2 regions of the Sodalis sp. RH20 genome follow, and region 2 is predicted to be linked to the other one. Evidence: predicted binding sites of a transcription regulator. Region 2 holds the regulator's gene; the other holds the start of a gene.
What was found. Region 2 encodes Fur, which represses iron uptake genes when iron is present. Its sites were predicted from a motif close to ATAATAATGAGAACNACTATCAA; they were not measured.

Region 1 (4,108 bases), 1.4 Mb from region 2:
TGCCCAGGCGATGAAGTCTTACGATTTAACCCCGCTGATGCTCACCGCCAATGAAATATCCTCGTTTTCCCTCGGCGCCGATATTTTTAACCAGGCGCTAAAACGCTTCCCCGATCTGGACGGTCTGTTTTGCACCAATGACGACATCGCCGTGGGCGCGCTGCTGGAATGCCTGCGGCAAAATATCCCCGTCCCCGGCGATATCGCCATCGCCGGTTTCCATGGGCTGGATATCGGCCGGGCCATAACCCCCCGCCTGGCAAGCGTCATTACCCCGCGCATCGGCATGGGAAAATGCGCGGCGGAAATGGTGCTGAAAAAAATCCGCCATGAAGATGTCAATTACTCTATTGACCTAGGCTACCAGATTTTTAAAGGAGGAACGATTTGACGCCGCTGTTAAAACCGCGGTTTAACGGGTATGGATGCCAGAAGACAAGGCGGGATATCTCCCGCCCTGTCTATGATCAGAAGGTGTAACCCACCGTTACCGACATATTGCGCGGCGCGCCATATACCGCGTAAGGACCGAGGTAGTCATAGTACTCTTTGTCGAACAGGTTGTTGATATTGGCCTGCACCGAAAGCTGGCGGGTAACCTGGTAGCGACTGAACAGGCTGACCAGCGCGTAGCTGCCCTGATCGGCGCGCATCGTACCCTGCGGGCCGGCGGCATCCTGCCAGGTATGGTTCTGCCAGTTTACGCCGCCGCCCACCGCCAGATCGGGCAGCATCGGCAGTTGATAACGGGTAAACAATTTCAGCGAGGTGCGCGGCAGTTCGGCGTTGATGGCGTTGCCGTCCTGATCGTCGGCCACATAACGCGCGCCGCCAAAAGTGACTTGCCAGTTGTCGGTTACCGCGCCGTTAAGTTCGAACTCGACGCCTTTGCTGACGGTGCCGTCGACGCCGCGATAGGCCATTTCCGTCGTACCGGGAATATAGGTGCCTTCGCTTTGCGCCACATTATCCTGCTCGATACGGAAAATCGCCAAAGACGCGGTCAGGCGGCTGTTGTACCAGTCGCCTTTCAGGCCGGCTTCATAGTTTTTACCCGTCGTCGGGTCCAGATAGTTTTTACTGGCGTCCCGGTAGGTCTGCGGCTGGAAGATGGCGGTATAGCTGGCATAAGCGGACCAGGTGTCGTTGATATCATAAATCAGGCCGGCGTAGGGCGTGACGTCGTCTTTATCGCTGGTGGCGGTCGAACCATTGGCGCGCCAGTCGGTGTAGCGCGCGCCGACGATCAGGTGCAGCGGATCGGCCAGCGAAAAACGGGCCGCGGTATAGACCGATTTTTGCCGGATGGTGTCGTTGGAATAATCAACCCATGGACTCCAGTCCGCATCGGCGATATGGCCGTTCCAGTTGTTATAATTGCCGATATCGGACTCGGTGATGGTGGCCTGGGAGTTAAAAAAATGATTATTTTGTTTGCTGTAGCTGGCGCCGGCCACCAGCTCATGCTGTCGGCCCAGCAGCTCAAAGGGTCCCGTGGCGTAGGTATCGACGGAATCCAGCTTACGTTTGCCTTTATTCCAGCCGCCGTAGGCGGAAACGCCCTCGCCGGTGTCCTTATCCGGGAAACCGTCGGCATACATCAGCTTGGAGTCGAAATCGGTTTCGGCATGGGTGCCGTTGACGCGCAGCTGCCAGCCGTTGGCAAAACGCTGGGTCAGATCGGCAAAGACTTTTTTCGACTCATGACTGGAGTAGCTCCAGTCCGGCGCCGGATTAAAGCTGCGGTCAAAATGCGTGCGGCTGCCGTCGCTGTACCAGGTCGGCAACCCGCCCCAGGTGGGATTGCTGGTATCGCTTTCCTGATAATCATAGCCCAGTGATAGCGTGGTGGAATCCGTCAGGTCGGCGTCAATAACGCCATAAATGAATTTTTTGCGGTTATGATAGCGATCAAGCCAGGTATCGTTATCCTGGTAGCCGGCAATAACGCGGCCGCGCACATTGCCTGATTCCGTCAGCGGCGCGGAAAGATCGGCTACCATCCGTTGCTTATCCCACGTGCCGTAAGTGCCGGAAACAGAGCCTTGGAATTCGCGGCTATCGGCACGTTTGCGCACCATATTGATAGCGGCGGAGGGATTGCCCGATCCGGTCAGGAGCCCCGTTGCGCCGCGCACCACTTCGATACGATCATAAATGGCGGTATCCGAACCGGCGTCGCCGAAGTTCCAAACGTCGCTCAGGGTGGTGGGAATATCATCATAAAGAAAATTGTTGATGAAAAAACCGCGGGAATAATACGTTGAACGATCGGAGTCGATATTATTGGCGGTTATGCCCGTGGTATTGGTCAGCACCTCGCCCACGGTTTGCAGGTCTTGATCCTGCATGCGCTGTTTGCTGATAATGCTGACGGACTGAGGAATATCACGCGGCACCAGCAGCATTTTTGTTCCGGCGCGGGTGACCGGCACACTGTAATCCTGCCGGGCGGCATCGGTTGCGCCGCTTGCCTGGGCATTGACCACCATCGTTTCATCAGAAGACGCTTTTTCGCCGGCCGGCTCATCCGCCCATGCCGGATTGACAAAGGATGAAATCAACGTGGCAATAAGGGACAAAGAGCATGTCCAGCCTGAATGAGTTACCCGTTGCCCCGCGCTGCGTTTCATTACCCCTGGCACTGCCGACATTCTCTTTCTCCACAAGACCGTTATTGTTTTAAATCAATGATTTAACCGCTACTTTTATGATTCTTGCCCGCCCCGCGCAGCCTGATGAGTCTGGCATAGAAGGGCGCGCAAAGAAGATAATGAGAATACTACTCATTAGCTTTACATATGTAAATAAATTTAACCAATGTCAGTTCGGCGGGCGGAATCGGTAAGGTGACTGGCGCTGCGGGATATTTTCCAAGTGGGTGATAAATCTTTTAAGCGATTGCCCAGGGGTGGTGCAATGCCGCGGGGCCGGTGCATTATTCTGCCCCGGTATGATCCGCCGGGGCGATGGCGGCATTTTTAAGCGCATCACGAAATAACTTCACCACGGAATTTAACGCCGCGCCTCTTTTTACCACCAGATTAAACGGCGTGGTCACCGAGATATTCTCCGGTTTGAGCGCTTTGATTTTTCCTTCGCGCTCATAGCGGCTGATATAATGTGCGGGCAAAAATCCGACATAATTACCGGTAAGGATAAGCATGGTAACCGCTTCGACCTGTACCGCCACGGCGTTGGAAGAGGAAAAATGAAGCCCGGGATTTTGATGGCCATGATTGGTGTAGAAATGCCTGATTAAACTGGCGCTGGCAATACGCTCATTGGTTAATGCGTTAGGCGCCAAAGAAAACAGCTCATGCCGGTTTGAACAGCAAAGATAGGCTATTTCATGATAAAGGAAGAAATAATCAAAATCGGGTTTTTCCTGGTAGACGGGTATTATGCCACAGGTGAAACGGCCGTCGATAACGCCGCGCTCGATTTCCTCAAGCTGGGTGGCATGGAGACGCACGCTGACCTTGGGCGCCTGGCGGTGTATCTCGCTTAGCGCCCCCACCACCGGTGACTGCGCGTCGGTGATGGTATTATCGATAATGCCGATATTTAATTCACCGAATATTTCATGGCGGGCATGATTTAACGTATCCCGGAACTGATTTATCGATGAGAACAAATCAAGACACGCCAGATAAGCCACTTTACCATGCTCGGTAAGATAAAATCCTTCACGTCCCCGGGTGCACAGTTTCATGCCGAAACGGATTTCAAGATCGGATATTTGTTTACTTATCGCCGCCAGTCCGATATTTAATTCATTGCAGGCCGCGGTAAACCCTCCGGCCTCAACTACCGTTTTGAATACCCGCAAAAGCTTTAAATCGGCAACGCCAATGTTCTGCTGATTAATATCACTTTTGACTGGCGACGTGTTTCCAAATTTGGAAAGTGGACTTTCCATAATAACTATTTACCCCCACGCCCTCGTTCTCCATTATCAATTTAACAGCCTCTTTTATCTCATTTCGCCATGGCCAGCGGATGTTTGTCCTCTTTTCTTCCGGTCTTCATCACCGACCGCGGATAAAGCAAAGATTGCAACATCCATGCCATGAAAGGAGCATGCCATGCCACAACCGGTAGAACG
Region 2 (4,108 bases):
ATTCATTATTCTATCTCCAAAAGAGAATTATTTATAATCACGCTTCAGGTACTTGGTAATGGAACTCGTTTTTTCCAGGTTTTTATTCGCCAGCTCGATATCCTGCCGCGCTACCGAGACATAAAACGCATCCAGCAGCGTAAGCTGCAAAATACGGGCCGAAGCGTTTCTGCCTAATAACGGCGTTTCCGGCGCCGGTGAACAAATATTAAAATCAGCCAGCTGGGCTATGGGGGAATTGCTGCTATGGGTAATACAAATGATCTTGGCCCCATTATCCTTGGCAATCGACACCACCCGTTTCAGATCGCTGGTGCGGCCCGAATGGGATACCACCAACGCCACATCGCCCGGTTGCAACAGGGAGGCCGACATCATCATCAAATGCGCGTCCAGGTAGGCATTGCAACGCAAGCCGATTTTCAGGAATTTATGCTGCACGTCCGCGCAAATGGAATTAGAGCCGCCGACGCCGTACAGCTCGCGCTGATGGCCGGCAAAAAAGCATTGGGCCGCCTGCTGGATGACGTTGGCGTCGACTATCGCCTGGCCTTCGACAATGGTGCGTACGGTCAGGTTAAACACTTTGTTGACCACATCCTCCGGGCTGTCGGTGGGCGAGAGTTCGGCGGTGATATCATGGTCGGCATGATCGAAATACTCGACGATGGCGCTGCGCAGCTGGCGAAAGCCGCTGAAACCGAGAATTTTCGACACCTTGACAATCATGGCTTCCGACAGGCCCAGACTCAGGGCCACCTCTTTGATCCCCGAGACGTCGGTGAGGTTGCCGGGAGATAAAAACCACTCCACTATCCGGCTTTCGTTTTCAGTCATGCCTTCTTGTTTAATACGAATATAAGGAGCAATGCCTATGCCGCGCGGCATATCGTTTTGCAGTTCCGCATCATTCATCTGGACTATCTCTGGTGATTAACATTGCCTGTCACTATATCACCATGGCGAAAGTTTAAAATCTGCTGCGAACTTCACGTTTTTTATTAATTTATAAATTAACTTTTTGTGTAAAAATCGAGTCATCGATCCGGGTTAATTTCAGGAAGGTATTTTTGGCTATATTAATTCAATAAAATCATATAATTAAAATGTATCTTTTGTTGTCGCTTACTGCTGACAGCGAAAAATAGCTTTATCATCAGATTCACAGAATAATTTACCCGGTGAAAAAATCGCAATAAAAACGCTGTCGTTTCAATGGATTACGCAAATTAGCCCAAAATAGCGTCCCAGGGCCTCTATTTATTCTTTATTTATTTTTATTTTCTGTGAAGTTTTCTGGAGTTTGCCGGCGGTGAGCACGGCGGTGATTGGCGGATACGACGCTTGTCGACGCGCTTCGGGAAGGAAACGTTACCAGGGAAGGGGACGGGCGGCGTTTAGCCTCATTGAAAAAAAATCGTTGCAGGGTGAGAAAGCGGCGCGATAACAGCCGCTTTGGAGAAACGGACCGCGCCGCGGTTATTCTTTTACGCCGTTGAGCATATCGGCGTGATCGTGCAGCGTTTCGTCTTCGCGGCAGTTGCCGATTTCACAATGCCCATACAGATATAAGCTATGGTTGGTCAGCTTGATATTGTGCCTTTTGGCAATATCACGCTGGCGCGCTTCGATGAACTCGTCGCGAAATTCGATAACCTTGCCGCAGTCCAGACAGATCAGGTGGTCATGATGATACTGTTGCGTCAGTTCAAAAACGGATTTGCCGCCTTCAAAATTGTGGCGGGTTACGATACCGGCGTCGTCAAATTGGTTTAGCACGCGATATACCGTGGCCAGGCCGATTTCCTCACCCATATCGATCAGTTTTTTGTACAGATCTTCCGCACTGACGTGATGGCATTCCGGATCTTGCAACACTTCCAGAATCTTCAGTCTGGGAAGGGTGACTTTCAGGCCGGCCTTCTTCAATGCAATATTATTGTCAGTCATGCGGGTTTAGTCCTGTTACTTTGATAATCTGATTGTAGGCTAACTTAGCCTATAACATCGGTCGGCCCGAAAAATGTGACGCCGTCTCATTATAAGACTGCCTGTCCAAAATGAAAACCGCGCCTTGTTAACAACTATAGCCCGTTTCAGGGGGCGAATTCTGCAACATTTTGCTAAAAAGGGTGGAACCGCTGCGCTATTGTACCGCGTTGTGGATAAAAGTTAAAAACTTGTATCTATTAATTTGAAAGGATTTAGTTATCAGTGAGGTTGGCGGCGCCGTCCCGACGCCATGACGGCAACCGATTCCCTTGCCGGGCGCCGCGGCGGCGGCACCCTCCCGCACGGCTTGACTTTAGCTGAGCTGCAATTCAGCGCTGATTTGCTTCACCCAGCCGTCCACGCGTTCATTGGTCAGCTCGGGCTGGCGGTCTTCGTCAATGGCCAGGCCGATGAAGTGATTGTCGTCCGCCAGTCCTTTCGACGCTTCGAAATGGTAGCCGGCGGTGGGCCAGTGACCGACGATGGTCGCGCCGTTGGGCTCGATAATGTCGCGAATGGTGCCCATGGCGTCACAGAAATATTCGGCGTAATCCTCCTGATCGCCACAGCCGAACAGCGCCACTTTTTTGCCGGAGAAATCTATTTCTTCCAGGGTGGGGAAAAAATCATCCCAGTCACATTGCGCTTCGCCGTAATACCAGGTCGGGATGCCGAGCAGCAGGGTGTCGAACCGCGCCAGGTCTTCTTTACTGCTTTTGGCAATGTCATGAACTTCGGCAACATCCGCACCCAGTTGCTTCTGAATCATTTTGGCAATATTTTCGGTATTGCCGGTGTCACTGCCAAAAAAAATGCCTACAGTTGCCATGAATTTGAAAACCTCTTAAATATTATGGATATGTTCCGTAACAGAATCAGCGATGCTCTGCGGCAATCATAGCAGACCCTAATGCGGGGAGAAACTCGCCGGCCGGGTTTTGTCGCAAATTTGCCCCGTTCGCGGCCTTGGGCCCTGGACGGGATGGCGCTTTACCGGGCCGGCAAGTTTACTCCGGATGCGGATCCGCGCCTTGTTGCCGTTCAAGCTCGGCCAGTAAAATCAATTCGATCAGCTCGCTGCGCGACAGGTTTTGCCGGTAGGCCAGCTCATTTAACGCATCCACCGCCTCGGCGTTGATTTTCAGCTCCACCCGGCGCAGGCCGCGCTTTTTATCCCGGCGCAGCTGGTTACGCTTGTTGATGCGCAACTGCTCATCGCGGGACAGGGGGTTCGTCTTCGGTCTTCCCGGGCGCCGCTCATCGATAAATAAATCCAGGGTGGTGCGGTCCGTTTGTTCTTTTGCCATAGGTCATGAAGGGATTGTGCATCAAGAAGCAGGCGGGCAAACCCCGGCCGGCGGCGTGGCTGGCTACGCCGTCGGACGCGCATCGCCCGTAACGTTATGTTTTATGTACGCCGGGGCTGCCATAAAACACAGCGGGCCATGTTACCCCAGCCCGGTAGCAAACGACAATATTAAACTCGCGGGCGCTAATCCCGGCGGCGGCCCGGTCTATTCTTCCAGGAAACGGGCCAGGGCGCGCATGACCGCCGCGGGTTTTTCCGCATGAACCCAATGACCGGCGCCGGCGACCACATGCGCCCGCGCCCGGGGGAACTGGCGTTGGATCGCCTGGCGGTAACTGTCATCCAGATAAGGCGATTTTTCACCGCGGATAAACAGCGCCGGCCCTAGCCAGGGCGCCGACTCCCGCCAGCCGATAAGCGCCGGATAGTTATCCCACAGCGCCTCGACGTTAAACCGCCACCGGCCCTGGTGAAAGGATTTCAGCAAAAACTGGATGGTTTCCTCATCAAGGGCGTCATGGCGCATGAGCGCCGCCGCCTCCGTGCGCTGTGTGACGCCCGCCGCCTCGACGCGCCTGAGCGCGGCGAAGACGTTGTCATGGTGGCGGGTGGGGTAGGCCACCGGCGCCATATCGATAACCGCCAGCCGCGCAACGCGGCCGGGCGCCTGGGCGGCGAGGGTCATGGCGACCTTGCCGCCCATGGAATGGCCGATGAGGTGACCGGCGTCGATATGCAACGCATCAAGCAATTCGATCACGTCCCGGCTCATGGCGGCATAACCGGCATCGTGGTCATGGGGGGACA

Region 1: the regulator Fur is predicted to act here: its motif matches at 2,774-2,796, upstream of fhuE (ferric-rhodotorulic acid/ferric-coprogen receptor FhuE).

Annotation. Positions count from the first base shown of each region.
Region 1 covers NZ_CP178733.1:4,650,362-4,654,469, forward strand. Annotated here, with positions in the region: gene idnR (DNA-binding transcriptional regulator IdnR) at 1-391, shown strand, start outside; gene fhuE (ferric-rhodotorulic acid/ferric-coprogen receptor FhuE) at 468-2,633, opposite strand; gene ACL2XM_RS21220 (LysR family transcriptional regulator) at 2,939-3,922, opposite strand; gene argH (argininosuccinate lyase) at 4,089-4,108, shown strand, end outside.
Region 2 covers NZ_CP178733.1:3,218,808-3,222,915, reverse strand. Annotated here, with positions in the region: gene alsB (D-allose transporter substrate-binding protein) at 1-6, opposite strand, end outside; gene alsR (transcriptional repressor AlsR) at 28-915, opposite strand; gene fur (ferric iron uptake transcriptional regulator) at 1,480-1,950, opposite strand; gene fldA (flavodoxin FldA) at 2,306-2,821, opposite strand; gene ybfE (LexA regulated protein) at 3,000-3,299, opposite strand; gene ACL2XM_RS14875 (alpha/beta fold hydrolase) at 3,507-4,108, opposite strand, start outside.